One region of the Kitasatospora sp. NE20-6 genome, then DNA from elsewhere that is predicted to be linked to it. Evidence: riboswitches for the same ligand, from Rfam matches in the RefSeq annotation. Region 1 holds a riboswitch; each other region holds the start of a gene.
The links. Region 1 has a riboswitch for cyclic di-AMP ahead of SNE206_RS17145 (transglycosylase family protein). Riboswitches for the same ligand answer to the same signal wherever they lie in the genome.
Positions count from the first base shown of each region.

Region 2: linked by a shared signal. The riboswitch ahead of SNE206_RS25265 (M23 family metallopeptidase) and the one ahead of SNE206_RS17145 (transglycosylase family protein) in region 1 are both predicted to bind cyclic di-AMP.
Region 3: linked by a shared signal. The riboswitch ahead of SNE206_RS30025 (transglycosylase family protein) and the one ahead of SNE206_RS17145 (transglycosylase family protein) in region 1 are both predicted to bind cyclic di-AMP.
Region 4: linked by a shared signal. The riboswitch ahead of SNE206_RS05790 (peptidoglycan DD-metalloendopeptidase family protein) and the one ahead of SNE206_RS17145 (transglycosylase family protein) in region 1 are both predicted to bind cyclic di-AMP.

Region 1 covers NZ_BPRL01000019.1:162,098-169,442, forward strand. The annotation lists gene SNE206_RS17130 (glycoside hydrolase family 13 protein) at 1-1,375, shown strand, start outside; gene SNE206_RS17135 (LacI family DNA-binding transcriptional regulator) at 1,377-2,420, shown strand; gene SNE206_RS17140 (hypothetical protein) at 2,589-2,789, opposite strand; gene SNE206_RS17145 (transglycosylase family protein) at 3,212-4,369, opposite strand; cyclic di-AMP (ydaO/yuaA leader) riboswitch at 4,377-4,562, opposite strand; gene SNE206_RS17150 (hypothetical protein) at 4,833-6,956, shown strand; gene SNE206_RS17155 (hypothetical protein) at 7,289-7,345, opposite strand, start outside.
Region 2 covers NZ_BPRL01000039.1:82,257-89,601, reverse strand. The annotation lists gene SNE206_RS25285 (hypothetical protein) at 1-667, opposite strand, end outside; gene SNE206_RS25280 (sensor domain-containing protein) at 752-1,471, opposite strand; gene SNE206_RS25275 (GNAT family N-acetyltransferase) at 1,576-2,172, opposite strand; gene SNE206_RS25270 (hypothetical protein) at 2,253-3,143, shown strand; gene SNE206_RS25265 (M23 family metallopeptidase) at 3,154-3,930, opposite strand; cyclic di-AMP (ydaO/yuaA leader) riboswitch at 3,942-4,102, opposite strand; gene SNE206_RS25260 (YiaA/YiaB family inner membrane protein) at 4,326-4,616, shown strand; gene SNE206_RS25255 (tautomerase family protein) at 4,648-4,869, opposite strand; gene SNE206_RS25250 (hypothetical protein) at 5,044-5,229, shown strand; gene SNE206_RS25245 (PaaI family thioesterase) at 5,422-5,847, shown strand; gene SNE206_RS25240 (hypothetical protein) at 6,043-6,258, shown strand; gene SNE206_RS25235 (sensor histidine kinase) at 6,472-7,345, shown strand, end outside.
Region 3 covers NZ_BPRL01000054.1:58,801-66,145, reverse strand. The annotation lists gene SNE206_RS30030 (glycoside hydrolase family 6 protein) at 1-715, opposite strand, end outside; gene SNE206_RS30025 (transglycosylase family protein) at 1,132-2,199, opposite strand; cyclic di-AMP (ydaO/yuaA leader) riboswitch at 2,201-2,352, opposite strand; gene SNE206_RS30020 (MFS transporter) at 3,168-4,640, opposite strand; gene SNE206_RS30015 (LysR family transcriptional regulator) at 4,738-5,646, shown strand; gene SNE206_RS30010 (glutamate synthase subunit beta) at 5,753-7,261, opposite strand.
Region 4 covers NZ_BPRL01000005.1:45,375-52,719, reverse strand. The annotation lists gene SNE206_RS05815 (ATP-dependent Clp protease proteolytic subunit) at 1-196, opposite strand, end outside; gene tig (trigger factor) at 411-1,793, opposite strand; tRNA gene SNE206_RS05805 (tRNA-Pro) at 2,049-2,122, opposite strand; tRNA gene SNE206_RS05800 (tRNA-Gly) at 2,287-2,360, shown strand; gene SNE206_RS05795 (hypothetical protein) at 2,736-3,002, opposite strand; gene SNE206_RS05790 (peptidoglycan DD-metalloendopeptidase family protein) at 3,320-4,294, opposite strand; cyclic di-AMP (ydaO/yuaA leader) riboswitch at 4,300-4,493, opposite strand; gene SNE206_RS05785 (DUF6348 family protein) at 4,854-5,672, shown strand; gene SNE206_RS05780 (hypothetical protein) at 5,712-5,906, opposite strand; gene SNE206_RS05775 (PP2C family protein-serine/threonine phosphatase) at 6,343-7,345, opposite strand, start outside.

The DNA of each region.
Region 1 (7,345 bases):
GGGCCTGCGGATCATCGTCGACCTGGTGCCCAACCACTCGTCCGACCAGCACGAGTGGTTCCAGCGGGCCCTGCGGGAGGGCCCCTCCTCGCCGCTGCGCGAGCGGTACCACTTCCGCCCCGGCCAGGGCGAGAACGGCGAACTCCCCCCGAACAACTGGGAGTCCATCTTTGGCGGCCCGGCCTGGACCCGCACCACCGACCCGGACGGCACCCCCGGCGACTGGTACCTGCACCTCTTCGCCCCCGAGCAGCCCGACTTCAACTGGGAGAACCGGGCCGTCGCCGACGAGTTCCGCTCCATCCTGCGGTTCTGGCTCGACATGGGCGTCGACGGCTTCCGCATCGACGTCGCCCACGGCATGGTCAAGGCCCCCGGCCTGCCCGACCTCGTCACCGGCGGCGACCAGCTCAAGCTGCTCGGCAACGACGTCATGCCGTTCTTCGACCAGGACGGCGTGCACGCGATCTACCGCGATTGGCGCCGGATCCTCGACGAGTACCCGGGCGAGCGGATCGGCGTCGCCGAGGCCTGGACGCCCACCGTGCAGCGCACCGCCAACTACGTCCGCCCGGACGAGCTGCACCAGGCGTTCAACTTCCAGTACCTCGGCACCTCCTGGGACTCCGCCGCGCTGCGCGAGGTCATCGACCTCTCGCTCGACTCGATGCGCCCGGTCGGCGCGCCCACCACGTGGGTGCTCTCCAACCACGACGTCACCCGGCACGCCACCCGCTTCGCCAACGAGCCGGGCCTGGGCACCCAGATCCGCACCGCCGGCGACCGCGAGCTCGGCCTGCGCCGCGCCCGCGCCGCCAGCCTGCTGATGCTCGCCCTGCCCGGCTCCGCGTACATCTACCAGGGCGAGGAGCTCGGCCTGCCGGACGTCACCGACCTGCCCGACGAGGTCCGCCAGGACCCGTCGTACTTCCGGGCGGCCGGCCAGGACGGCTTCCGCGACGGCTGCCGCGTGCCGATCCCGTGGTCGGGCACCGAGGCCCCGTACGGCTTCGGGCCCTCCGCCGGCGGGCCGTCGTGGCTGCCGCAGCCCGCCGAGTGGGCGCAGCTCAGCGTCGAGGCGCAGACCGGCGACCCCACCTCCACCCTGGAGCTCTACCGCTCCGCGCTGAGCGTGCGGCGCGCCCAGCCCGCGCTCGGCGCCGGCACCGAAGTGACCTGGCTGGAGGCCCCGGAGGGCGTTCTCGCCTTCCGCCGCGACAGCGCCGAGGGCTCGTTCGTGTGCACCGCCAACACCACCGGCGAGTCGGTCCGCATCCCGTCCCCGGGCCGTCTGCTGCTCGCCTCCGCCGAGGCCGGCCGCGAGGGCGGCGAGATTCTTCTGGCAGCCGACAGCACCGTATGGTGGGCGGTCTGACATGGTTGCAATAGGCTCTGGGATCGTGACTACAGCGCGACTCTCGGACATCGCAGCGCAGGCGGGGGTCAGCGAAGCCACCGTCAGCCGTGTACTCAACGGTAAGGCGGGTGTCTCCGCCGCCACCCGCCAGACCGTTCTGGCCGCACTCGACGTGCTCGGGTACGAGCGGCCCACCCGCCTGCGGCAGCGCAGCGCCGGGCTGATCGGCCTGATCACCCCGGAGCTCAGCAACCCGATCTTCCCGGCCCTGGCGCAGGTGATCGAACAGGTGCTCAGCCGGCACGGCTTCACGCCGGTCCTGTGCACCCAGACGCCCGGCGGCTCCACCGAGGACGAACTCGTGGAGATGCTGGTCGAACGCGGCGTGGCCGGCATCGTCTTCGTGTCCGGCCTGCACGCCGACACGACCGCCGACCACGACCGCTACAACAAGCTCATCGGCCGGCAGGTGCCGTTCGTGATGATCAACGGGTACAGCGAACGCATCGCCGCACCCTTCATCTCACCGGACGACCGGGCGGCCATGTGGATGGCCGTCCAGCACCTGGTGGAGCTCGGCCACACCACCATCGGCCTCGCGGTCGGGCAGAAGCGGTACGTGCCCGTGCTCCGCAAGATCGAGGGCTTCACCGCGGCCGTCCGGGAACTCCTCGGACGCACGCCCGAGGAGGCCGAGAGCTTCGTCCACCACACGCTGTTCAGCGTGGAGGGCGGACACGCCGCGGCCGGCGCGCTCCTCGACAAGGGCTGCACCGCCATCGTCTGCGGAAGCGACATGATGGCGCTCGGTGCGATCCGGGCCGCCCGGCAGCGCGGGCTCTCCGTGCCGCAGGACGTCTCGGTCGTCGGGTTCGACGACTCGCCGCTGATAGCGTTCACCGAGCCGCCGCTGACGACGATCCGGCAGCCGGTGGAGGCCATGGCCACCGCCGCGGTCGACGCCCTCCTGGAGGAGGTCGGCGGAAACCCGCCGCAGCGCGCCGAGTTCATGTTCCAGCCGGAGCTCGTCATGCGCGGCTCCACGGCGGCCGGCGGCCGCTGACCCGCACCGGGCGAGGCAGGCACGGCAGGCACGACAGATACACCAGGTACGGCAGGTACACCAGGCACGGCAACGCCGATGGCCCCGGAGAGCGGTCTCTCCGGGGCCGTCGGCGTTGCCGTGCGGTGCGGGGCCGTGCAGGGCCCGTACGGGCCGCTCGGCCCCCGCTCAGCCCTCCTCCGCCCCCCGCTGCGGCCGGGCGGTGCGGTGCGCGTCGGCGGGGTTCCCGGTCCGGGCCTCGGTGCGCCGTCCGCGCGCCAGGTAGTCACGGACGATCAGCTCGACGGCGTCCTGCGGGTTGCCGGTGCCGGACAGCAACATCACCTCGATCGCCAGATCGGCGTCCAGGGTGACGGTGACCTTCGCCATGGCGGTGCTCCTCAACTCCGGGGAGCAGCAGCCTAGGGGCTCCGGAGGGCGGGGTCGCCGGTTCTGCCGGAGCCCGGAGTCCGGAGATCGGAGTCCGGAGTCCGAGGGTTGGGGGCCGATGGTCGATGGCCGCAGTCCGGCCGTCGGATGCCGGGTGTGCGGCACCGGCGGAGGAAGGCGCCCGGAGGCAGGTGCCCCGGGCAGGTGCCCCCGGGGAAGGCGCGGAGTCGGGTGCGGTCCCGGGCGGGCGGGCCTCCCTGCCCACCCGCCGGGGCCGCACCCGGGCGTGCCCGACGGGCCCGGCCCGGCAGATCGGCCGGGCCGGGCCCGTCGGCGCGCCGAAGCCGCCCCGCCGGTCCACCCCTCTGTGCCAGGAGCGGGCCGGCCGGACGGCGGTCGGGAACCGGCGGTCTGCCGTGAGGTCAGATCCGGCCGGCGAAGTCCGGCGCCCAGTTGGCGACGGTCTGGGTGCGGACGCCCGCGCTCGGGTTGGCCGCCTCGACGTACTTGCCGTCGCCGACGTACATGCCGACGTGGTAGACACCGGAGTTGGCGCCGTTGTTGGACCAGAACAGCAGGTCGCCCGGCTGCAGGTTGTCCAGCGAGACGCGGGTGGAGAAGTCGGCCTGGTCGGCGGCGACGCGCGGGATCGCGATGCCGGCGGCCTTGAAGGCGGCCTGGGTCAGGCCGGAGCAGTCCCAGCCGCCGTTGCCGGTGCCGCCGTAGATGTAGGCCTGGCCGACCTTGGAGAGGGCGAAGTCGACTGCGGCGGCCTTGGAGCCGGTGGCGGCCTTGGCCGGGGCGGCCGTGGTCGCGGCGGCGGTGGTGGCCGTGGTGGTGGTCGCGGTCTTCGCGGGGGCCGGGGTCTGCGCGGTGGCCGAGGTGCCCAGCGACAGCTTCTGGCCCGGGTAGATCGAGTGCGGGCCCTGGGTCAGGACCGACTTGTTGATCTCGTAGAGCTTCTGCCAGCCGCCCTGCACGTGGTTGTGGTCGGCGATGGTGGAGAGCCAGTCGCCGGCCTTCACGGTGTAGGTGGCGCCGGTGCGGTGGCCCCAGGACTGCTTGCCCTGCCAGGACGTGCCGCCCTGCGAGGTGCCGGAGGCGGTCGACCCGGTGCCGGTGCTCGGGGCCGTGGTGGCCGGGGCGCTCGGCGCGGTGGTGGCCGGGGTGCTCGGCGCGGTGGTGGCGGAGCCACCGGTGCTGATCTCGGGGGCGGGGCCGCCCTTGGTCAGACCGGCCTGGACGGAGCAGACGGGCCAGGCGCCGGGGCCCTGGACGGCCAGCACCTTCTCGGCCGTGGCGATCTGCTGGTCCTTGGTGGCGAGGTCGGCGCGGGACGCGTACGAGGTGCCGCCGAAGGCGGCCCAGGTGCTGTTGGTGAACTGCAGGCCGCCGTAGAAGCCGTTGCCGGTGTTGATGTGCCAGTCGCCGGAGGACTCGCACTGGGCGACCTTGTCCCAGGTGGCGACCGAGGCGGCGGAGGCGGTGCCGGCGGTGAGGCACGGGATCGAGAGGCCGATGCCGACGACGCCGGTGGTGGCGAGGATGCGGCGGCTGCGCTTGGAGTTGATGGACAGCATGAAGGAGCGTTCCTCTCCCACGCCTGCGAGGTGAGCTGTCGGATTCGGGCTGGAGTTGCCCGGCCGCACGTGCGGACACGTCGAAATGACGTTTCTGCGCGTGCGGCTTCACCCCAAGCCGGGGAACGGCGCTGGACCGTTCCCTGGCGACTTACCTGGTTCCCCCGCCCCTGCCGAAGTGCGTTTCGCTTTGCCAGTCGGACCGCCGGCAGGACTCGGCGTTCGGGCCAACTGGGTCCGTGTGACCACGAACGTGGGAGGACATTAGGCAGAGATAAGTTCAAACTGCAAACATGTGTGAGCCCGATCACAGTGGATCTTGTATGAATTCATGATCGATTATTCGGCGCCGTTCCGGTCGCCTTCGGCCGCTTTCGCGCAAACCCGTTGAGCCGAAACGGGCTTGTTTATGCTTCAGGCGTCGGGGCCCCGGGCGGCGGCCCGGGGAGGGGTTTCACCGATCATGGAACGCGACGAGGACATGCCGGCGGCGCCGGGGAAGCCCGTCTCCCACCGCCGGGTCGGCCGTCGGCGGATGCTCGGCTGGACGGCGGTCTCCGTCGCCGCGGCAGCCGTCGGCGGCGGCGCACTGCTGCGCCGCCCGGCGGCCGGCGAGGCCGGCCCTGTGGCCCGCACGGTGGCCCCCTCCGGTGCCACCCAGGCGGCCGTGGCCGGGCATTCGCACGGCGCGCCGCCCCCGGAGAGCCCGACGCCCTCCCCGCTCGACCTGACGGGCCGCCGGTGGTCCGACGCGGGCGGCTGGGGCGGAACCGTGCCGGGCCCGCGGACGGCGGTGCGCATCGCCGACCGCGTGCTGCTGGACACCGACGCCACCGTGGCCTCGCTGCTCGTCGAGCCGGGCGGCTCGCTGGTCTTCGCGCCCGGCAGCAGCGTGACGCTGGCGTCCGCCGGCAACGTCGAGGTCCGCGGCACCCTCGCCCTGGTGCCGGACGACGGGGCGGTGCACGCCCTGCGCTTCCCGTCGGTCGGTGAACGAACCTTCGTCGGGGGCGGCATGGGGGTGGTCGGCACGGACACCGGCCTGTGGGTCACCGGCGCCGGGCGCCTGCGCCTGGACGGTGCCGCCAAGACCGCGTGGGTGCGCGCCGCCCGTCCGCTGAAGGCCGGCGACACCGCCCTGGAGCTCGCCGCCGTGCCCGCCGGATGGCGCGCGGGCGACGAGCTCGCCGTCGCCCCGACGGGCCCCCCGTCCGAGGACGGCTTCTCCACCCGGTACGATCTGTGCACGATCCGACGGGTCGACGGCCGCACCGTCACCCTCGCGGAACCGCTGGCGCACGCCCACCCCAGGGTCGCCGTGGGCGGTGGCGTGACGGCCGGCGCCGAGGTGCTCAACCTGACGCGCAGCGTACGGATCGAAGGCACCGCCAAGGGCCGCGCGCACGTCCACCTCACGAGCTCCCGGCAGGCCGAGATCCGGCACGCCGCCCTGCGCTGGCTCGGCCCGCGCCGCGCGGGCAAGGAGCGCTGGAACGGCGAGCCCGTCACCGAGCCCGTGCTCGGACGCTACGGCCTGCACTTCCACATGCTCGCCGACTCCTCGCGCGGCACCGTCGTCGAGGGGGTCGTCGTCCGCGACACGGGCAGCCACGCCTTCGTGCCGCACGCCAGTCACGGCATCACCTTCCGCAGCTGCATCAGCCACGACACGTGGGAGGACGCCTACTGGTGGGACGGGCCGCTGGACACCCGCACCCCGCAGGCGCCGTCCGACGACATCGTCTACGAGTCCTGCGTGGCCTCGCGCACCGTCTACGAACCCGCCCCGCGCGGCTACCGGCTGACCGGCTTCGCCCTGGGCGCGGGCACGGGCGGCATCGCCCGCGACTGCGTGGCGGTCGGCGTGCAGGGCGCCGAGGGGGCGTCCGGGTTCGAGTGGCCGGAGACCAGCGAAGGCGTGTGGACCTTCGAGCGCTGCCTGGCCCACAACAACCTGCAGAACGGCATCTTCGTCTGGCTGAACGCCCGGCACCACCACACCGTCACGCAGTTCGTGGCGTACCACAACGGCGCATCGGGCATCGAGCACGGTGCCTACCTCAACGACTTCGACTACACGGCCGGCGTGCTGTACGGCAACGCCGCCGCGGGCGTCACCGTGCACGCGCTCGGACGCGACGCCGGCACCGTCCTCGACGGCCTGCTCGTCGACGCCGCCGGGCAGTCCGACCACGCGATCGTCACCGCGAAGCACCAGCTCGCCGGCACGACGGTGACGATCGGGCGGTGCCGGCTGACGGGCTATCGCAAGGCCGGCATCGCCTTCCGTGCCACCGCGGACGGGCAGCCGGACGACATCGCGGTGCTCGACTGCAGCTTCGACGGCAAGGCCGGCGGGACGGAGGTCTGGCTCGACCCGGACTCGCCGCCGCCCACCAGGATCGTGCTGCGCAGGGCGGGCGAGCGGCAGGCGGTCCGGCTGACCAAGCCGGCCGCGGGCGCCGCTGCAGGGCCGTGGAACGCCGCGACGGCGCCGGTCGACGTCGACGGTCCGCCACGGGCCGTCGCGGTGCCCGCGATCCGGCTCAAGGACGTCGCGGCGCCGACCTCCCGGCTGCCGGCCTGACGGAGGCCCGGCTGTCGGTGTGGCTGTCGGTGTGGCTGCCGACCGGGTCCGGCAGGACGCGAGCCCGGCGCGGGCCTGACGGAGGCCTGACAAGGGCCTGGCGGGGGCTGTCACGGGGCGCGGCGCGTCCGGGGCGGGTGGCGGGGCGGGGGAGCCCTGCTGCGGCCGTGCAGGGCAGCTGTGCGGGACGGCTCTGCGGGCCAGCCGTGCGGAACGTCCGTGCGGGAGGCGGCCGGGGGAACGCCCGAGGGGCCCCGGCACCGGCCGGGGCCCCTCGTCGTTCGTCGGACGCCGGCCCGGAGGCCGGCACCGCCGGTCGCCCGGCGGCTCTCTCAGTGCTCGGCGCCGGGCTCCTCGGCCTCGTCCTGCTCCTCGGCGTACGCCGGGGC
Region 2 (7,345 bases), on a different contig from region 1:
GTACGGCCCGCAGGCGGAGGATCCGCCGGGGCCGTCCGGCCACCCGGTGCACCTCGATCCCGCTGGCCACCCCGTGCCGGCCGAGCTCGGCCCGCAGGGCGTCCAGCTGCGGGCAGCGGCGGCCGGCGCCGTCGTGCAGCGGGTGCACCCGCACCTCACCGGCCGGGTCGGTGACCCGGACGAGTTCCAGCAGGGCGTCGCGCCGGCCTTCCGGGGTGAAGTGCTCCGGGTGCGCGAAGAGCAGGTACGAGCTGAGGGTGAGGGCGAACACCCCGTCGGCGAACGGCAGCTGCGGCAGGGCCGCGGCGACGTACCGCTCCGGGTGGGCGGTGCGGTCGGCGGCGAAGAGCGTCCGGGCCCGGTCCCAGCTGCGCAGGTACTTCTCGGGGTGCAGCTGCGGGCGGGCCGGGTAGAGCCGCGGGCTGGTGCGCATCGCCTCGGCCATGACGTCGCGGCCGGTGCGGGCGAGGGCCAGCAGGTCGGCCGGCGGCAGCGCGTAGAGCGGGTCGGCGGCGACGACCTCGCAGCCCAGGGCGCGGGCCTCGGCGGCGAGCGCGGCGGCGCCGCCCGGGCAGTCCAGCACGGGGCCGGGCAGGCTGTGCAGGGCGGCGCGGGTGAGACCGAAGAAGCCGCAGTACTCGTCGAGGGGGCGGGACGTCACCAGCACGGCGGGCTCCCTCGGCGGGCGGCGGGGGTACCGGCCCATCGGACCACGGGCCGCGGGGGTGCGCATCCGCGGCCCGGCCGGGGTTCAGCGGGCGGCGAGCAGGCCGCGGGCGGCGGCCCGCTGCACCGCGGTGAGCCCGCGGACCAGTACGGGGGTGAGCAGGACCAGCAGCAGGCCCACGGCGGAGAGCGCCGCGATCTGGGCGGGCGAGGTGACGTAGTACCGGTGGTGGCCGCTGCCGTTGGTGTAGTCGTAGAGCTGGTAGCCCGGCCAGTCGGTGTAGCGGGCGAAGACCCAGTGGTAGAGCGGGTAGAGGGCGACCACCCAGCCGGTGACCAGGAAGGTCAGGGTGACGGTGAAGGTCAGCACCGCCCACGGGAACATGAGCACCTGGTGCAGGGCGGCCCGCCAGCCGGCGCCGTCCGCGAGGCGGGCGGTGATCCCGCCCCACACGCCCCGCCGGGTCGGCCGGACGGGCTCCGGGGCCGCGAGCGGGGTGCCCAGCAGGACGCGGACGCGGTGGAGCTCGAAGGCGCCGAGGCCGCGCGCGACGATCGTCAGCAGGGCGAGGAGCGGCAGTCCGGTGACGGTGGGCAGCAGGCCGGTGCCGACGGAGAAGAGCGTCACCGTGAGGACGAACCCGGCGATCGCGAGCGGCAGCGAGCTGAGCGCGAAGCCGATCTCCCGGTAGGTCACGGCGGAGAACGGTGCCCGCAGGAACCCGGGCCGGCGCGGGGTGTCCGTCGGGTCGGCGGCGTGGACGGACACCGGCCGGGCGGCGGCGGGCAGTGGCTGGGCGGTCATGGCGAGGTCCCCTCGGTGGTGTCGCGGTGTGACGACGTCCACGGTGCCGGAGCCGGCGGCCGGGGGTAATCCGGCCTGCTGCCCGGTCCGGGGTGGGGCTCTCCCTACCCCCGTGCTGCGGACGGCCGCCCCCACTCGTCCTCCAGCAGGGAGAACAGCAGCGAGTCGTGCCAGGCCCCGCGCAGGTGGAGGTCGTGGCGGATGCGCCCCTCGGGCCGGAACCCCGCCCGGGTGAGCACCCGCACGGAGGCGGTGTTGGCGGGGTCGACGCGGGCGGCGAGCCGGTGCAGACCGAGCGTGCCGAAGGCGAACCCGCACAGCAGCGCGGTGATCTCGCCCGCGTAGCCGTTGCCCCAGGTGTCGCGGCGCAGCGCGTAGCCGAGGGAGGCGGCACGGTCGCCTTCGAGGCCGAGGACGGCGTTGCCGACGGGCGCCGGGTCGTGGCCGTCGGCACGGAGGGTGACGGCCAGGCGGTAGGCGGTGCGCGGTTCCTGCCGGGCCTCGTCGAGGTAGAGCTCGATCTGGTCGGCGCACTCCTCCTCGTCCTGCGACTCGAAGGGCAGGTACCGGGCGGTCTCCGGGTCGCCGAACACCGCGTGGAGGGCGGCGACGTCGTCCGGGGCGAGGCGGAACTCGCGGACGGCGAGGCGGGGGCCCTCCAGGTGGACCGGGTGCACCGTGCGGACGGGGGCCGGGGTCATGGCGGCCGACCCTACCCTGCGGGCGGCCGACAGGGCGGCCGGGCCGCGCGGCAGGGGGCGCACCGGCTACCGTACGGGGCGTGGACGACGAAGACCTGCAGCTCATCCCCCGTACCCGCACCGAGGAGCTGCTCGCCTGGGCGGAGGCCGAGGGCCTGCCCCCGGTGCCGGAGGAGGCCGTACGGGCGGTGCTGACGCTGCTCGAACTGGGTGGCGCGCCGCTGCACGACGGCTGGCCCGAGCTGGGGTCGGCGGTGGTGGAGCAGCTGCTGCACGAGCGGCTCCACCTGTACGTGCAGCCCTGGGCCGGGCCGGAGGCGTACGGGGCGGCGGTGCGGCTGCTCATCGACCGCCAGCGGGCTGCGCGGCGGCTCAACGCGAAGCGGTGGGAGCGCCTGCACGCCGAGGCGGAGTGGCAGGGCGAGCTGCTGGGCACGCTGCTGCGCCGGCCGCAGCTGCTCACCTGGCCGCGGCTGTACACCCTGCTGCTGCAGGCCGACGGGGTGGAGACCGGCGACGTCGACGCGGTGCGGGACTGGCTGGACGCGTTCCGCGCGCTGGCGCCGGAGGAGCGCGTCGCGGCGTACGCGGCCCTGGTGGACGCCGGCACGCTGGACGCCATGGAGGACGCGGACGGCGGGCTCGGCTGGGGGCCGGCGCACCTGCTGGCGATCGGCATGGCCACGGACGGCGCGCGGCGGCTGCTGGAGTACGGGCTGATGCGGCGCAGCTACCGCAATCTGGCCGGGCTGACCGCGCTGGGCGAGCCGATGCCGCCCGAGCTGTCGGGCGGGTTCGAGGAGTTCGAGCAGGTGGCGGAGGACGGCGCGCTGTGGCTGTGCGGCGACTGGACGCTGCCGGGCCTGCCGGAGCTGCTGCTGTGGGAGTACCCGGACCTGGCGCCGGAGCCGGGCACGGCCGAGCTGCAGGCCTACGCGGACGCCGCCCGGGACGAGCCGGGCGGCGTGTAGGCGGGGGCCGTTACGGCTGGACGCCGTGCGAGCGGAGCCAGCCGAGCGGGTCGACCGGTGCGCCGCCGCCGGGCCGTACCTCCAGGTGGAGCCTGGCGGTGGTGACGGTGCCGGTGGCGCCGACCGCGCCGAGGACGGCGCCGCGCTCGGCGCGGCCGTCGGTGGCGGCGAGGCGGGAGAGGTGGCAGTACCAGATCTCGGTGCCGTCGGGCAGGGTCTGGACGACGCGGTAGCCGTACGAGCCGGCCCAGCCGGCGGAGGTGACGGTGCCGGCCGCGACGGCGGTGACCGGGGTGCCGGCGGGGGCCTCGAAGTCGAGGCCGGTGTACAGGTGGGCCCAGGTGCTGGACTGGCCGTACGGCGTGCCGAGGGTGTAGCCGGTGGTGGGCAGCGCGAGCGCGGCGTCGTCGACGGCGGCCTGGGCGGCGCGGCGGGCCTCGGCCTCCTGCGCGGCGGCGAGCCGGGCGGCCTCGTCGGCGGCGGTGCGGCGGTTGTCGGCCTGCTGCTGGATGCGGGCGGCGAGGGCGAGACCGGGATCGGCGGCGGTGTCGGCGGCCTCGTCGGGCGCGGACACGGCGGGTTCGGCCGCGGCGGCGGGGCCTGCGGCGGCGGCGGTCAGGCCTGCGGCGCCGAAGGTGGCGGCCATGGTGGCCGTGACGCCGAACAGCGGGCTGGTGCCCCTGGTCTGACGGGGCATCCGGTGGCGGGCCTGGTCGGCCTGCTCACGCGGGTGGTCGAGGAGCTGGGTGGCTGCGGCGGTGGGCTCCGCCGAGTGCGTCGACGCCACGGAGGCGCACTCCTTTCCTTCCCTCTCGCCGACCGGGTTAGCTGACGGGTTCGGAGCAGGAAGGTCTCCTACGGCTGGGCCTGGGCCCGGCCGATTCACCCCAAGGAACGTGGTTCCCCGGCTCCCGGGCCCACCGGCGAAGGCAGACCGCGGGATTGAGCGACACGCGCACGGTGCCGAGTCGGTACGGCGTTGCCGACCGCGCTGCGTTATCAAACGTTAATGCTATGCCTGCCTTGATTCCAAGCGCCTGAGCCGGTTGATTCGTTCGGTCTACGCGAGGAATGGGCGATTTGCGATGGTTTGCCAGGGGGCCGGTCACGGAGGGTGAACGAGCTGCGAAGCTGAGTACCCGTACTCATGCCGGTCGGGCCCGCCTCCGGGACGCTGCCGTCATGAGCGCACCGATCCAGTCCCGCACCACGGCCGCCTACTACGCGCAGGCCGTCCTCTCGTTCGCCCTCGCGACGGCCGCCCTCGCGATCGGGATCGCCTACCTGCCGGTCGACGCGTGGATGCGCGCCTTCCTGGCCGTCGCCCTGCTGTACGTGATCACCTCGGCGTTCACGCTGGCGAAGGTCGTCCGCGACCGCCAGGACGCCGGCGCGATCACCTCCCGGGTCGACCAGGCCCGGCTCGACCGGCTGCTGGCCGAGCACGACCCGTTCAAGGTCGACGGCATCTGAGCCGACGGGCACCCCGCCGGGCCGACCGCGCTCAGTCCGCGGCACCACCGGGGCCGGCGGCCGTCCGGGCCCGGGCGGCGAGGGTCTCACCGCCGATCGCCCAGTTCTCGGCGGGCACCTCCTCGATGGCCACCCAGATCTTGTCCGCGGCCAGGCCGGTGGCCCGGGCGTAGGCGTCGGTGAGGGCGCGGGCGATCTCGGCGCGCTGCTCCTCGGTGCGGCCGGCCAGCTGCTTGACGGTGATGAAGGGCACGGGGTCTCCCGGTTCGGCGGTGCGGCCGGTCCACCGGCCGGGCGCACGGTACCGCAGGGCCCGCCGGCACCCCGCGGACGGCGGCGGACGGCGGCGGACGGCGGCGGACGGGCCGCCCGCACGCCGGCGGGGGCCGGGCCGTGACCCCCTGCCGCGCCGCGCGTTGTGCAGGGCATGAAGAAGCGCAGCATGCTCGCCTTTGCCTCCCTCGCCGTCGGCGTCGTCGCCTCGCTGACCGCACCCAGCGCCCACGCGGACGGGCAGCAGCACCGCATCGGCGACGCCAGGGCCGTGACCGGCAGCGAACTGCCCGACACCGGTGCCGACGACCGGGCGGACGGCGACGCCGACCTCGTCTGACTCCTTCCCGCGGGCGCCCACGCCCGCCCCGGGGCCCGTACGCCCCCGGCACCGAGGCCCGCGCCGCCGCGCGGGCCTCGGTGCTTTCCTGCGCCGGGGCGCCCCGCCGGCCGGGGCGAGGGTTGACGCCGGGCCGGTCGCCGACGGAGGGTTCAGGGAGCCCCGCCCGCACCCGCGCACCTGGACCGCCGCATGGAAACGCTCACCGACCGGCTCCGCAGCAACCTCACCGGTCAGCCGCTGCTGGCGACCCTCGGCGTCGAGATCGTCGAGCTGGCCCGCGGCCGGGTGGTGCTCGACCTGCCCGTCCGCCCCGGGGTGACCCAGCAGAACGGGTTCGTCCACGCGGGCGCGATCTCCACCCTGGCGGACGCGGCGGCCGGTGCGGCCGCGCTCTCCCTGATGCCCGAGGGCAAGGACGTGCTGAGCGTCGAGTTCAAGCTCAACCTGCTCAGCCCCGGCGTCGGCGAGCGGCTGCGGGCGACCGGCACCGTCGTGCGCAGCGGACGCACCATCACCGTCGTGGGGGCCGAGATACGGTCCGTGACCGCCGGGGTTCCGGGCAAGGAGGTCGCGCTGCTGCAGGGCACGATGATCGCGGTCGACTCCGCCCCGTGACGGCGGTCCGGGCGATCCGGGTGGGCGATCCGGGTGGGCGATCCGGGCGATCGGTACCGATTCGGGTGGGTTCCGAGACCGTCCCGTCGCCGAACCGCGACAAGAATTGCAGTCCTGCGGGGTAGGTGTCGCAGGGACGGCACGAGCCCGGTCCGCCTCCGGCGGCATCCGGCAGGAGACGAAGGACGTGGAGAGATGACGCAGACGGCCCGGACGGCTCCGCCCGCCACCGGATTCATCCCGGGACAGCGCCCGTCGGTCGAGCCTCCGTCCGCGGGCTCCGGGGCCGTCCGGGCCGACGGCGTCGGCGCGACGCTCCGCCGGGCCTTCGCGGTCGCCCGCGGGCTGCGCAGTCTGCGGCCGGTGGCGGCGCGTCCGCCGGAGCCGTACGGCGAGGTCGACGGTCAGTGAGGACGGCCCGCGGCCGGTGACGTCCGGGCTGTCCGGCGGGGTTCCGGCGCAGGTGGAGCGGGTGGTCCGGACCCGGGTCCGGGAGGTCGGCCCGGCGTCCGGGGTGACGGTCCGCCACCTGCCGGACGCGAGCCGTTGACGCGTGCAGCTCACCAATCCTGCGATCTGTTCACACTTTCGTAGGATCATCATCTTAGAATTCGCCGCGTGACGATGACTCAGTGGTGCGCGGCGGCAGCCGTTGTCCTCGCCGTCCTCGCGGTGCTCAGCGCCGCGCGCTACCGGGCCGTCGGGCTCACGCTGCGCCGGCGCCACGCACAGCAGCAGGACGAACTCGAATCCCTGCACGCACAGTTGGCGTCCGAACTGGCCCGGAGCAGCGCCGAACACGCCGCCGCCCGGCAGGAGCAGGACCACACCGCCGCCACCCAGCGCGCCTTCCTCAGCGTGGCGCGCCGCATCCTCGTCATGGCCCACGACCAGCAGGCCGGCCTCGACGAGATGGAGCGCACCCACGACGACCCGGCCCTGCTCGAAGGCCTCCTCAAGGCCGACCACGCCGCCGCCCAGCAGGCCCGCCTCGCCCAGACCCTCGCGGTGCTCTGCGGCGCCCGCGCCGGACGCCACTGGCCCGAACCCGTCTCCCTGGAGGACGTGGTGCGCGGCGCGCAGTCCCGCATCCTCCCGTTCCAGCGGGTCGTGGTGCGCAGCCGGCTGGAGACCGCGGTGATCGGCGCCGCCGCCGAGGCGCTCATCCACGCCGTCGCGGAGCTCCTCGACAACGCCACCCGCTACTCCCCGCCCAGCACCCAGGTCTTCGTCACCCTGCTGCCCGTGCACAACGGCGCCGTCGTCGAGATCGACGACGCCGGCGTCGGCATGCCCGAACAGGCCGTCGAGAAGGCCGCCGCCGCCCTCGCCGGAGGCGGCGGGCTGGAGGTGTCCCGGCTCGGCGAGGTGCCGCAGCTGGGCCTCGCCGCGGTCGGCCGACTCGCCGAGCAGTACGGCTTCCGGGTCACGCTCAGCTCCGCCCCCTCGCCGTACGGCGGCGTGCGGGTCGTCGTGCTGCTGCCCGGCGCCCTGCTCA
Region 3 (7,345 bases), on a different contig from region 1:
CGTCCTTCTGGTAGTTGGAGACGTTGAGGAAGAAGCCCTGCGCGCGGTTGACGCCGCCGTCGACGAGGAGCTTCGCCATGGTGCCGGTGTTCTGCCAGCCGCTGTGGCCGGCGTCGAGGTAGACGGCGGCGCGCGGCTGCCGGGCGAGCCGGTCGACGGCGCCGTTGATCTCGGCGAGGCGGTCGGCCTGCTGCTGGGCGGTGCCGCCGCAGAACGTCGGGCTGAGGGCGAGGCCGTCCGGTTCGAGGACGACGACGGTCTGCCGGTTGCCGATGCCCTTGGCGAGGCCGTCGATCCAGGCGGCGTACTCGGACGAGTTGGAGGCGCCGCCCGCGGAGTACTGCGAGCAGTCGCGGCCGGGCACGTTGTAGGCGACGGCCACCGGCACCTGGTGCTGCCGTGCGGCGCGGCTCTGCAGGTCGGCCATCGCGGTGGTGGTCTCCTGCGGGGTGGCCGTGCCGTTGAACCACTGCGCCACCGGGTACGAGGCCATCTTCGCCATGGCGAGGGCGTTCGTGTAGTCGCCGGCCTTCAGGTCGGTGACGGCCTGGTGGGCGGCCTTGCTGTCGAGGTCGACGTAGAACGAGGCGCCGGGGGCGGGAGCGCGGCCGGGGCCCTGGGCCGGTGCGGCGGACGCGGTGGCGGGCAGACAGCAGACCGCGGCGGTGGCGACGGCGGCGCTCGCGGCCGCGATACGACGGCTGGGGCGTGTCACAGGGGCTCCTCGGGGTGGGCGGGCGGGGGCTGCGGGTGCGTGGGCGTCAGGTCCGGCGGTGGGGCTATATGTGGGAGCGCTCCCATTAAGTCCTGTTCGTCCGGGCCGTGCCGAGCTTCTCCGGTGGGGTGGAGCGCGGCATGCTGAGCGTAAATCCCGCAGAAGATGCGGTGGATGGTGATGCGAAGGCAGTTGTAGTCGGAGCCTCCTGAGCCGTCAAGGCTCTGCGCAGGATGGGCCGTTAATTGCGGGAGCGCTCCCGCATGCTGGATGCGGGAGCGGGTGCGGGCCGCCTCGACCGGACCGCTTCACGGACTGCGGGCCGGGCCGGACGGCCGGTGCCGGCACGCGCGCCGAGGCCGCCGGCACTCCGGGGGTCCGGGGTGCCGACGGCCTCGTGGGTTCGTCGGGCGGGCTCAGCCGATCTTGAGCACCTGGCCGGGCTTGATGAGGTCGGGGTCCTCGCCGATGGTGGTCGAGTTGCCGCTGTAGACGTTCTTCCAGCCGCCCAGCTTGTGGTTGGCCGAGATGTCGGAGAGCGTGTCGCCCGCCGCCACCGTGTAGGTGTCCGGCTCGGCGGCCGGCGGAGCCTCCGTCACCGTCGTGGCGGGAGCGCCCGGGTCGGCCGACTCCGCGGCGCCGGACGGGTCGGTGCCGGTGGCCGGTGCGGTCCCGTCGGTGGCGGGCAGGCCGGTCGCGGGCGCCCCGGTGGCCGGCGTGCCCGTGACCGGCGTGTCGGTGGTGGGCGTGGTGCCGGTGCCCGGCAGGGTGCCGGTGCCGTCCGTCGGGGCCGGCGGCGTGGTGACCGGTGCGGTCGGCGTGCCGGCGTCCTGGCCGGGCAGGACGGTGCCGGGCGTGCCCGTGGTGGTGGTCGGGGCGGAGGGGCTCGCCGTGACGGCGGTGTGCGCCTCGTAGACCGCCTGGCTGGTGGTCCAGTACCAGGCGCCGTCCACCTGGTACCAGTAGATGCCGTTGGCGTCGCGGCCCTGCATGCCGGGGAACACCGGGGCGGAGCTCCGGCTGCGGCTCTCCGTCACCGTCGTGGTGGCGGTCGGGGCGGGGGTCGCCGAGGCGGTGGCGGTGGGCTCGGCGGCCTCGGGCCGGCCCTCCCCGGTGAGCCCGGCGGTGGTGGCGCAGCTGCCCCAGGTGCGGGCACCGCGGTCGGCGAGCACGCGCTCGGCGACCGTGATCTGCTCCTCCTTGGTGGCGTGGTCGGGGGAGGCGCCGTAGGGGCTGCCGCCGTAGGCGACCCAGGTGTCGAGGTCGAGCTGGAGGCCGCCGTAGGAGCCGTTGCCGGTGGCCCGGCTCCAGTCGCCGGCGCTGGCGCACTGGGCGACGGCGTCCCAGGTGGTGACGGGGGCCGCGTGGGCGCTGGTGGCGGCCAGGAGCGGTATGGCGAGGCCTGCGCCGGCCACACCGGCGGCCGACACGGCGCGCTCGGTCTGGGTGGGGCGGCGGTGGCGGCCCGAGCCGATGAAACCCATCGAGTTCCCTCTCCGCACGCCTGCGAGGTGAGCTGTCGGGTTCGGACCGGGAGGTGGCCCGGCCGCGCGGACGCGGCTTCACCCCAAGCCGTCGGGGACGGCGACGAGTCGTGGGTCCCCCGTCCCTGCCCAGGTTCTGGTCGATGACCCGGTGGGCGCGGTGGGCAGGGTTCGGCGTGCCGCGCTTCGGGCGCCCGTGCTGTGGCGGGCTGATCGGAGATTAGAGGGATCGTCACCTCGATAACAAGCCAGCATCCCGACCATCACACAATCATCACCAGTGCTGTCCCGTCACCGTGCCGCATTTCGGCCGGGCGGCCCGGGATCCGGGGCGGCGGCCCCATGGGTGCGCACGGCCGCGCCACAGGTGAGGCGGCGTCGGACGGGCCGTGGCGGCCCGATCGGGCGGCCGCCGGAGGCGTCCGGCAGCGCCTCCCGGGGCGTGCGCAGGATGCGTGGGGATTGTGCAGGGTGACACGGCGGAAAATGCGCCTATTGCGCTCCCCATTCCCGTGGAATTCACCGCGGGGAATTCCGGCGTCACCCGTCCGGCGCCCGCGGCGGCATTCACGCGGGGAGCGGTCCGGGCGCGCCGGGGCCTGCGGTCGGGGGCTCATCGCCACACGAACGAATGTCCGAGCGGAGTGCCGCGCCGCCGGTGGGGCGGCCGGTGCGGGTGCCGGTGCGCGACCGGTTCGTGGCGGAACGGTTCGTCCGCACCCGAGCGCGAGGGCGCCGCCACCAGGGGCGTCGCGGGGCCGCGGACCGCCGTGACGCCGTCGCGGGGCCGATCGCCCCGGCAGGTCTCCGGCCGGGCGGCCCCGACCGCGGCAGGCCTCGCCCGGCGTGAGCGGGCGGTGGCCGAGGGCGACGCCGCCCGCGGTGCCGGCCTCCCGGGGCCCGCCCGGCCCTGCGGGCCCTCAGGCGGTCGGGCGGTCGGGCGGTCGGGCGGTCCGGCGGTCGGGCGGTCAGGGGTTCTTCCGGGCCCCGCCGTCCGCGCGGCCGCGCAGACCGAGCGTGACCGCCACGGCCGCCAGCAGCACCGGTACGGCGACCACCCGCAGGCCCACGGCCGTCGCGGCCGCGAACTCCGCCGCCCCGGAGCCGCCGTGGACCCCGCCGGGGCCGAGCCGGGCGGTGAGCACCGTGCCCACCACCGCGACGCCCAGGGCCGCGCCGAACTCCCGGGCCGCGGTGTTCAGCCCCGCCCCCAGCCCGGCCTGCCGCGGCGGCAGCTCCGACATCACCGCGTGGGTCAGCCCGGGGGCGCAGAGGCCCAGGCCGGCGGAGAGCACCAGCAGCCAGACCGCGTACAGCGGGTACGGGGTGGCCGGTCCGGCGGTCGACATGCCGAGCAGCCCGGCGCCGATCAGCGCCAGCCCGCCCCCGGCGACGAACCGCACGCCGTGCCGGGCCTGCAGCCGGACGGCGAGCCGGGGCACCAGGGCCATGCCGACCGTGAGCGGCACGATCGCGAAGCCCGTCCGCGCCGGCGAGTAGCCCTTGACGTACTGCAGGAACTGCGCGTTGACGAAGAACAGCGCGAACAGGCCGAAGAAGGACGCGGCGGTGCCGAGTGCTGCCGCCCGCAACCTGCGGGAGGCGAACAGTCGCGGGTCGACCAGGGGGTGGCGCGCGGTCAGGGCGTAGCGGGTGAAGCCGGCCAGCAGGGCCGCGCCCGCCGCGAAGCCCCCGAGCACGTGGGCCGAGGCCCAGCCGCGCGACGGGCCCTCCACGATGCCGTACAGCAGGGCGCCCGTGCCCGCGGTGAGCAGCACCGAGCCGAGCGGGTCGGGGGCGGCGGGGTGCCGGGGGAGCCGGGGGACGGTGCGCAGCACGGCGGCGGCCAGCACGGCCGCGAGCGGTGCCATCGCCCAGAACAGCGCCTCCCAGGGCAGGTACTGGGCGACCAGGCCGCCGCCGAGGTTGCCGACGAGGCCGCCGAGCCCGATGGCGAGGGTCCAGGAGGCGAGGGCCTTCACGCGGTGCCCGGGGCCGGCGAGTTCGGTGAGCACCGACATGGTGGCGGGCATGATCAGCGCCGCGCCCGCGCCGGAGACCGCGCGCCCGGCGACGAGCACCGCCACCGAGCCGAGCGGTCCGGCGGCGGCGCTCAGGCAGGCGCCGCCCGCGAACAGGGCGAGTCCGGTGAGCAGGGCGGGCCGCCGCCCGTAGCGGTCGCCGCACGCGCCCGCCGGGATCAGCAGGCCGGCGAAGACGAGGACGTACGCGTCGACCGTCCACAGCAGCCCGGTGGCGGACGGATGCAGGGCGGACGCGGCGAGCCGGGGGAGCAGCAGGTTGATCGCGGCGACCATGCCCTGTGCGACGAGCACGCAGGCGCACATCGTGAGCAGGGTCGGCCGGCGCAGCGCGGCAGGGCCGGGCGGTGGCGGGGCGGTGGCGGGGCCGTGCGGGGCGGACCGGCCGGGGGCGGGCATGGGCAAGGGAGCTCCTCCGGGAGCGGGCGGGTGTGGGTTCCCGTTCACGGTAGGGCGGGTGTGGGATTGTCTCCAGTGCAAGTTTCGCAAGAGAGGAATGCGTCCCGTGCAATCCGGAATGGACCTGAACCTGCTGGCCGCGCTCGACGTGCTCGTCGAGGAGTCGAGCGTCTCCGGGGCCGCGGCCCGGCTCCACCTCTCCGAGCCGGCCATGAGCCGCACCCTGGGACGGATCCGCCGGGCCCTCGGGGATCCGGTGCTCGTCCGGGCGGGACGCGGCATGGTGCCCACACCGCACGCGTTGGCGATCCACGCGGAGGTCCGGGCGGTCGTCGAACGCGCCCGCGGGCTGTTCACCGCGGCCGGGCGCGTCGACCTGCGCGCGCTCGACCGCACCTTCACGGTGCTCGCCCACGAGGCCTTCGCCGCCGCGCACGGCGCCGCACTCCTCGCCCGCACCGCGGCGGAGGCGCCGGGGGTGCGGCTCCGCTTCCTCGGCGAGAGCCACCTGGACGCGCCGAGCCTGCGCGACGGGGCCGCCGACCTGGAGGTCGGCGTGATCGACACCACCGCGCCCGAGGTCCACGTCGAACTGCTCCACGAGGACACCATGCTGGGCGTCGTCCGCCCCGGGCACCCGCTGCTCGACGGCCCGGTCACCCCCGCCGCCTTCGCCGCGGCCCGGCACGTCGGGGTCTCCCGGCGCGGCCGGCTGACCGGTCCGATCGACGCCGCGCTCGCCGAACTCGGCCTCGCCCGGACGACGGTGGGCACCCTCGCGACGTACCCGGCGGCGCTGTTCGTGCTGCGCTCGACCGACCTGGTCGGCCTGGTCACGACCCGCAGCCGGGACCTCGCCGACGCGCTCGGCCTGGTGACCTTCGAGATCCCGCTCGCCCTGCCCACGCTGCCGATCGGCCTGGCCTGGCACCCGCGGCACGACGCCGACCCGGCCCACGCGTGGCTGCGCGCCTGTGTCCGCGAGCGGCTGTCGGCGACGCCGTGACGGCATCGGTGCCGTGACGGGGGCGGTGCCTCCCGCGGCGGACCTGCGGCGGACCTGCGGCGGACCCGCGGCGGATCCGTGGCGGTGGGGCAGCCCGACCGGGCGGTCAGGTCGGCAGGGGCGGCAGGTCCTCGGCGGTGATCGCCCGGTCCTCCGGGCAGATCGGGGCGGGGAGTTCGTCCCGGCCGGTCAGGTAGCGGTCGACGGCGGCGGCGGCCGCGCGGCCCTCGGCGATGGCCCACACCACGAGCGACTGCCCGCGGCCGGCGTCCCCGGCGACGAAGACGCCGTCGGGGCCCGCCGCGAAGCGGTGGTCCCGGGCGAGGTTGCCGCGGGCGTCCAGGCCGATGCCCAACTGCCCGGCGAGGACGGCGCCGTGGTCGGGGCCCGTGAATCCGAGGGCGAGCAGCACGAGGTCGGCGGCGAGGGCCTGTTCGGTGCCGGGCACCGGTGCCCGGCTGCCGGGGGCGGCCTCGGCGAAGCGGACGGCCCGGACCCGCCCGGCCGGGTCGGTGTCGAAGCGGACGGTGGCGGCGGCGTAGGCGCGGATGTCGTGCTCGTCCGGACGCGGGGGCCACAGCTCGCCGGCCTCCTCGTGGGAGGTGGTCTCGTGGCGGACCTTCGCGTGGACGGGCCAGGGCTGGGCGTTCGGGCGGGCCGTCGGCGGCCGCGGATTGATGTCCAACTGCCTGACGTCCAGAGCCTCCTGCCGTACGGCGGTGCCGACGCAGTCCGCGGCGGTGTCGCCGCCGCCGATGACGACCACGTGCCGTCCGCGGGCGTCGACCGGCGAGACGGGCAGGTCGCCGGCCACCACCCGGTTGGCCAGCGGGAGATACTCCATGGCCTGGTGCACGCCTGCGGACTCCCGTCCGGGCACCGGGAGTTCGCGCCAGGAGGTGGCTCCGACGGCGAGCACCAGCGCGTCGCAGCGGGTCCGCAGCGCGTCCGCGGGGAGGTCGCTGCCCACGGTCACCCCGGTACGGAACTCCGTTCCCTCCGAGCGGAGCTGGTCGATGCGGCGGTCGAGCCGGTGCTTCTCCAGGCGGAAGTCGGGAATGCCGTAGCGCAGCAGCCCGCCGACCCGGTCGGCGCGTTCGTAGACCGTCACGGAGTGTCCGGCGCGGGTGAGTTGCTGGGCGGCGGCGAGCCCGGCCGGTCCGGAGCCGACCACGGCCACCGTGCGGCCGGTGGTGCGCGCCGGACGCCGGGGCTGCTCCAGCCCGTGCTCCCAGGCGTGGTCGGCGATGGCGAGTTCGATGTTCTTGATGGTCACCGCGTCGGCGTTGATGGCCAGCACGCAGGCGCTCTCGCAGGGTGCGGGGCAGAGCCGGCCGGTGAACTCCGGGAAGTTGTTGGTGGCGGAGAGCCGTTCCACCGCGTCACGCCAGTCGTCGGCGGAGACCAGGCGGTTCCACTCCGGGATGAGGTTGCCCAGCGGGCAGGCCTGGTGGCAGAACGGCAGCCCGCAGTCCATGCAGCGGGAGGCCTGGCCGCCGACGATGGGCAGCAGCGCCCGCGGCCGGTAGACCTCGTCCCAGTCGTGCACACGGGCCGCGACGGCCCGCCGCTCGCGGAGGAGGCGCGGTGTCCTCAGGAACGCGGGGTCGGCCATCGTCGGCCTCCGGCGGTGCGGTCCGGCTGGTGACGGGGGGAGCGGCGACGGTGGGCAGCCGGGAAGGCGTGCGCGCGGGGCCGT
Region 4 (7,345 bases), on a different contig from region 1:
TGATGTACAGGAAGATGTCCTTCTCCGGGTCTGCGGCCAGGAGGAGGAGCTGCGCGGTGATCTTGTTGGCGATGTCGTCGTCGACCTGCTGGCCGAGGAAGATGATGCGCTCGTTGAGCAGCCGGTTGTAGACCTGGTCGCCCAGGCCGCCGAGCACGTCACCGGCGGCGGCGCGGGGCGCCGTCAGGCCATCCATCTGCATCTGCGGGAACGTCACTTAGCCACCTGCTCAGTCGATCTGCGTGTGTGTCGCTGTCCATCGACCCTAACGCGCAGGCCGGGCCGCAGAATCCCCCACGCAGAACTGTTCGCTGTGAGCGCAGGGTGCACGCGGGAATACGGCAGCGGCCCGGACACCGTGCGGTGTCCGGGCCACTGGAGGCCGATCGGCGGGATCGGCGCGGGGAGGATCAGGCCTCGTCCGCGACCTCGACGGTCTCGACGGCGTCGGACGCCTCGGTCTCGTCCTCGTCGTCCTCGAAGGAGACGGCCTCGCCGTTGCTGTCGGTCACCTTGGCGGCCTCGACGACCAGCGCCAGCGCCTTGCCACGGGCGACCTCGCCGACCAGCAGCGGAACCTGGCCGCCCTGGACGATCTGCTGCGCGAACTGGTCCGGGGTGAGACCCGAGCCGGCGGCGCGGCGGATGAGGTGCTCGGTCAGCTCCTCCTGGGAGACGTTGAGCTCCTGCTTGGCCACGATCTCGTCCAGGACGAACTGGGTCTTGATGCCCTTCTTCGCCTGGTCCGCGGTCTCCTGCTCGTAGTCCTCGACGGACTTGTCCTGGGTGGCCAGGTAGGCCTCGATGGTCAGGCCCATCGGCTCCAGCTGGTGGTGCTCCAGGTTGTGCTTGCGGGTCTCGACCTCGTCCTTGAGGAGCTTCTCCGGGTACTCCATCTCCACCCGGGTCAGCAGCTCGTCGAGGACCTTCTCCTGGGCCTGGGTGGCCTGGTCGAACTCCTTCATGCGCTCCAGGCGCTTGGTGGAGTCGGCCTTCAGCTCCTCCAGCGTGTCGAACTCGCTCGCCAGCTGGGCGAACTCGTCGTCCAGCTCGGGGAGCTCCTTCTCCTGGACGGCGGTCACGGTGACGGTGACCTCCGACTCCTTGCCGGCCTCGGTGCCACCCTTGAGCTCGGTGGTGAAGGTCTTGGACTCGCCGGCCGACAGGCCGACGACGGCCTCGTCGATGCCGTCCAGCAGGCGGCCGGAGCCGATCTCGTAGCTCACGCCGGTGGCGGTGCCGTCCTCCGGCACCTCGCCGTCGACCTTGGCCTCCAGGTCGACGACCACGACGTCGCCCTCGGCGGCGGCGCGCTCGACGTCCTTGACGGAGGAGAAGCGCTCGCGGAGCTGCTCCAGCGACTTGGCGACGTCCTCGTCCGACACCTCGATGGCGTCGACGGTGACGGAGATCTCCGAGAAGTCAGGCAGCGTGATCTCGGGGCGGACGTCGACCTCGGCGGTGAACTTGAGGTCACCACCGTCGGCGATCCGCTCGACACCCTCGATGTCCGTGATGTCGGGCTGGCCGAGGACATCGATCTTGATCTCGTCGACGGCCTGCGTGTAGAAGCGCGGCAGGGCGTCGTTCACCGCCTCCTCCAGCACGGCGGCACGGCCGAAGCGCTGGTCGATGACACGAGCCGGAATCTTGCCCTTGCGGAAGCCCGGGACCGAGACCTGCTGGTTGATCTTCTTGTACGCCGCGTCGAGGCTGGGCTTGAGCTCCTCGAAGGGCACCTCGACGGTGAGTCGAACCCGGGTCGGGTTCAGAGTCTCGACGGCGCTCTTCACGGTTAGGTCTCCTATTGGGCTTGCGGTCGGGTTGTCTCCGCCCGACGTCGCCGGCCGGTAGGCCGATCGGGCGAGACGGGCGATGGGCGGTTGGGGCTGCATCTCCCGTACGGGGGTGGACGGTGAGCGTGACTCCTCGCCCTCGGGCGGTCGCGGTCCGTGTAATCGCCACAGGCACCACCGCCAGCGGTCCATCCTACCGGTACCACGAAAGCAACAGGGCCCCGCCCGCCTGACGAGACCCTGCCGAAACTGTCGGGGTGGCCGGATTCGAACCGACGGCCTTCCGCTCCCAAAGCGGACGCGCTACCAAACTGCGCCACACCCCGTAGTGCCGAGAGGAAGAGTACACGCCGGTCCGGGGCCCCTCCGCGCAATATCGGAGGCCGCCCGGGCGAAAGCGGTGTGCATTTCGCCGACCCGACCAGGTAGGCTGGCCAACGTCCTCGCGGCCGACCCCGGCCCGGGGGCGACGTGCCGTCAACGCACGCATGCGGGCGTAGCTCAATGGTAGAGCCCCAGTCTTCCAAACTGGCCACGCGAGTTCGATTCTCGTCGCCCGCTCCACCGCCCCGGCCCCAGCTCAGCGACATGATCGCGGAGCTGGGGCCGTTGTCGTTCGACGGCCCGTCAGGGCGGCGTGCCCGTTCCGCGCCCGTGCCGCGCCCGGCCGGACCGGTCGTGGTCCCGCCCTGCCGCGCCCGGCCCCGCTCCGAGGAGGGCCGGGGCGCGCGGGAGTCCGCACGGGCGGGCGGGGCTGCCGGTGCACCCCCGGCGTGCGCGCGGTCGCACGGCCTGCCGCCGGTTCGGGCCACCCGTCCCGGAGCGGGCGGCGATCCCCGGACCCGGCCGGAACGGCCCGACGGAAACGGCCCGACGGAAACGGCCCCGGGTCGGCGGGTGGACCGCCGGCCCGGGGCCGTTTCCGTGCTGCGGCCGAGGTCAGCCCAGGTAGTGACGGACCACACGGGCGGCGTACGCGTCGGTGTCGAGCATGCCCGCGCGGGCGGAGTCGGAGCCGCCGTCGTTGGAGCCCACGGTGTTGTCCTGGCCGGCGTTGAAGATGTCGTCGCCCGCGAGCTGGTTGAAGTTGCCGATCACGATCGTCGGGTTGAAGGAGTCGCTGTCGGCGACCGCGGACGCGGCCGGCAGGCAGGCGGCTCCGGTGACGGCCAGGAGAACGGCGGCGCGGCGGAGTGCTCGGGTCATGAGGGGTTCCCTTCCACGTTCCACGACGGGGTTTGTCGTGGCTGCGACAGTAAAAGGAAGGGCGCGCGGCCCCGGGGACGTTCGGCCGGTCGGTGGCGTGTTGACGCCGCACGCCCCGGCACGGGAAGCGCCGCGAGGGCGGAGGCCGGGGCGGACCGGACCGGGACCGGGAACGCGACCGGGAACGGGACCGGGGCCGGGAACGGGACCGGAACGGGGACGCCCGGCGGAACGACGGAACGGCGGAGAGGAAAAGGCCGAGGCCCGGCCGGGGATCCGTGGATCTCCGGCCGGGCCTTCGGGTGGCGCGGGGTGCGTCAGACGCGGACGCCGTGGGCGGCGAGGTACGCCACCGGGTCGATGTCCGAGCCGTACGACGGGGTGGTGCGGATCTCGAAGTGCAGGTGCGGGCCGGTCACGTTGCCGGTGGCACCGGAGAGGCCGATGACCTGGCCGGCGGTGACGGTCTGGCCGACCGAGACCTTCAGCGCCGAGAAGTGCGCGTACTGGGAGTACTTGCCGTCGGCGTGCTTGATGACGACGTTGTTGCCGTAGGCGCCGCCCCAGCCGGCCTCGACGACGGTGCCCGCCGCGATGGCGTGGATCGAGGTGCCGGTGCTGACCGCGAAGTCGACACCGGTGTGGTAGCCGCTGGACCAGTTGGAACCGGCCTTGTGGTACGGGGTGCCGAGGCCGGAGGAGACCGGCGCGACGTAACCGGAGGTGGCGGCGGGCGCCTTGGCCTCGGTGGTCGGGGCGGCGGGCTTGGCGGCCTCGGTCTTGGGCGCGGCCGGCTTGGCGGCCTCGGTCTTGGGCGCGGCGGGCTTGGCGGCCTCGGTGGTCGGGGCAGCCGGCTTCGGGGTGCTCGCGACCGGGGCGCGGTGCTCGGAGCGGGAAGCCGCGGCCGAGTCGGCCTTCTTGGTCTCGGCCTGCGGCGCGGCCGCGGCGGCCTGACCGGAGACGGAGAGCTTCTGGCCCGGGAGGATGAGGTTCGGGTTGCCGCCGATGACCTGGCGGTTGTCGTCGTACAGCTTCTTCCAGCCGCCGTCGACGTGCTGCGCACCGGCGATCTTGGACAGGGTGTCGCCGTGGACGACCTGGTACGAGGCGGCCTGCGCCGGGGCGGCGGCCGGGGCCGCGGCCGGGGCGGCGGCCGGGGCGGCAGCGACGGGGGCCGCGGCCTGGGTGCCGGCGCTGTGGGCGCTGGCAGCGGTGACGGGGATGGCGATCGCAGCGGCGGCCACACCGGTGGCGACGGCGACGCGGGACAGACGGGTGCCCAGAACGGACATGGAGTTGTTCCTCTCCTACGCCTACGAGGTGAGCTGTCGGGTTCGGGCTGGGAGATCGCCCGGTCGCGGAAAATGACGCGACTTCACCCCAAGCCGTCCCGGAACTACCGGGCGCGGCACTTACCTTGGGTCCCCCGCTCCTGCCGTGCACAGATGGTGCGTGACCCCGGGCAGCGGCAGGACTCGGCGTTCCACCCGGTGGCCCGCCCGGTCGGTGGCCGGGCAGACCATGAGAAAAACCTATGGACCGCTCCGCTGGCAAGCCGCCCCCTCCGAGGGGCCGTCACGAGCACTCCCGGCGGTCACTCTCCGCCGGGGCGAGGTGGGCAGAGCGCAGTCGCCGCAGTGACCGTGCGTATCCGGATCATGTCCGCGCGGGAGATTCCGCACCCCGCGTGGCCGGCCGGTCGCGGCGGGGCACGGATCATGCGCACCCCGGTGACCCTGGTCACGAGGGCCTCCCGGAGGCCCTTTCCGGGCCCGCCGGACGTCCGGGGAACCGCGTCCGCGGACCGGTGTCACCGGGCGGACGTCCGGCCGATAGCCTCGCTCGCGAGCGATGTTCGACCCCTTTTCGAGCAAGGAGCCCCTTTTGCGGGCGCAGGCCAGGCTGGAGACGGTCCAGCGCAGCGTGATCCGGGAGATGGCCCGGTACGGGCAGCGGTTCACGGTGGACGGCAGCGTGCTGCGCGGGCCCGGCACGACGGCGGTGGCGGTCCGCGAGCACCCGGGCGAGGACGGCGCGGTCGGCCACGTCGACCTGGGCTTCGTCCTGCGGCTGGGGCAGGCGGACGGTCCGGTGATCTGGGACTGCACCGCCGGGCGCGGCCGCACGGAGGAGGAGAAGCTCGACAGCGCCGTGCGCATGTGGGCGACGACCACCGCGGCGGCCGTGGTGGAGATGCAGGAGCGCCGCGGCGAGCACGGCGACCACGTGCGGCCCGGGGAACTGCCCGGGTGGCACGCCGTGCAGGGCCCGGCGGCGGTGTTCGGCTTCGGGAGCGACCGGCTGGCGGAGTGGCTGGCCGGCAACCAGCTGCTGCCCGCACTGGCGGACGCCCTGCGGCCCGGGCTGCCGTCGACCGGGGTCACCGGGGTGAAGGTGTTCCTCGGCGGCCGGGCCGGCGAGGAGGTCGCGGAGGTGCGGGTCGACGGCACCGTGTCGGAGCCGGCGTCGGCCGCCCTGCGCGCCCTCGGCTGGCCGCGCGGCGAACGCCTCTGCTGGGCACGGCTGTTCGTCCTGCTGGTCCCGGACGGGCAGGAGGCGCAGGCGGTGCCCGCCGGGTCGGCTCCGGCCCCCGGGGCGGCACACGGCGGCCCGGGGGTGCTGCGGCGCGGCCTGCTCGCGCGCTGGCGGCAGGCGCGGCCCGGGCGCTGACCTGGCCGCGCGGAAGCGGCGGCCGGGTCGGCGCTGCGGTCAGCTGGCCACGGAGGAGATCGTCTTCGCGAGCTGGCTGAGGAAGTCCTGGATCGGCTTGGCCGCCGTGGACTGGCTCACCATGAAGCCGAAGAGTGCTGCGATGATCGCGTGACTGGTCTTCAACTGCTTGTTGCGGATGAAGATCACGACGATCACGCCGAACAGGAACAACGCGGAGACGGAGAAGGCCACCCGGACTCACTTCCTCAATCTGTGGCGGGGGTTCTTGCTGGAACCCCGTGTCGAAGCCGGACCGCGGCCTGCGCCGACCGTCCCTGGCACGAGTCGGCCGATCCCGTCGCCATGGAGGTGCCCTGCAGGACCCGGCCGCCTGCTGCCTGCCGCACGTGCCGCCCCCCATCCCCCGAGCTCCGACCAGCCCACCCGGACTCAGTGTGGTCGTTCGTGCTGCCTGCGTAAAGGACTTGCCGGAAGCACGGGGCCCGGATCCTGCCATGTGAGACGAATTTCCGCCGACCGAGACGATAGCGGAAGCCTTCTGACGAAGCGTCCGCGGGGGCGGGGTGAACACGCCTCATTGGCCAACAAGCAGGCCCGGGCGGTGTGATCCATCCGGGGGAGGCTCCGCCAGAATGGCCGAAGATCACCTCCCAGGGGTTGACAGGTGCTACTGCCGCCACACCAGCAGCACGGCGCGGTCGTCGTTGACGTCCTTGGCCACCGTCTCGATGAGCCGGCCGGCCGCGCCGCGGAAGCCGTTCACCACCAGCCGGTCGGCCTCGCCCATCAGCCGGTCCATGCCCTCGGAGAGGTCCCGCCCGGGGATCTCGACCATGCCGTCGGTGCAGAGCATCAGGAGGTCGCCACGGTCGAGCCGGCCGCGCACCGCCTCGAACTTCGCACCGTCGTAGATGCCGAGGAGCGGCCCCTCCTGCGACTCCTTGACCTCCCAGCGCCCGGCACCACCGAGGCGCTGCATGCCCGGCAGGTGTCCCGCCGACAGGAGTTCGTACTGGCCGGTGTCGAGGTCGAGCACGAGGTGGACGGCGGTCGCGAAGCCCTCCGCCCAGTCCTGGCGCAGCAGGTAGCCGTTGGCGGCGGGCAGGAAGTCGTGGGCGGGCAGCGATCCGAGGAGGCCGCCGAACGCGCCGGAGAGCAGCAGGGCGCGGGAGCCGGCGTCCATCCCCTTGCCGGAGACGTCGGCGAGCACGACCTCAAGCACCCGGCCGCCGGGGCCGGTGCGGGTGGCGACGACGAAGTCGCCGGAGAACGACTGGCCGCCGGCCGGGCGCAGCGCCATGTCGGCGTACCAGCCGTCGGGGAGCTGCGGCACCTGGCTCTGGACGCGCAGCCGCTCGCGGAGGTCGAACAGCATGGTGCCGCCGCCGCGCCAGGGCACGCCGACCCGGCTGCGGAACTGGGCGAGCAGCAGGCCGGCCACCCCGACCGCGCCGACCACCAGGGCGGCGCCGGGGGTGACGCCGTAGACGTAGGCGTCCGGGTCCTCGCTGGCGATCCGCTCGCCGGTGTGGACGAGCGATTCGGCGGAGAGTCCGAGTGCGGCGGCCGCGTACAGCAGGACGAGGGTGGCGGGGCGCAGCAGCAGGGAGCCGGCGAGCACCGGCAGCACCAGGGCGGTGGGCGGCACCCAGGCCGGGATCCAGATGTTG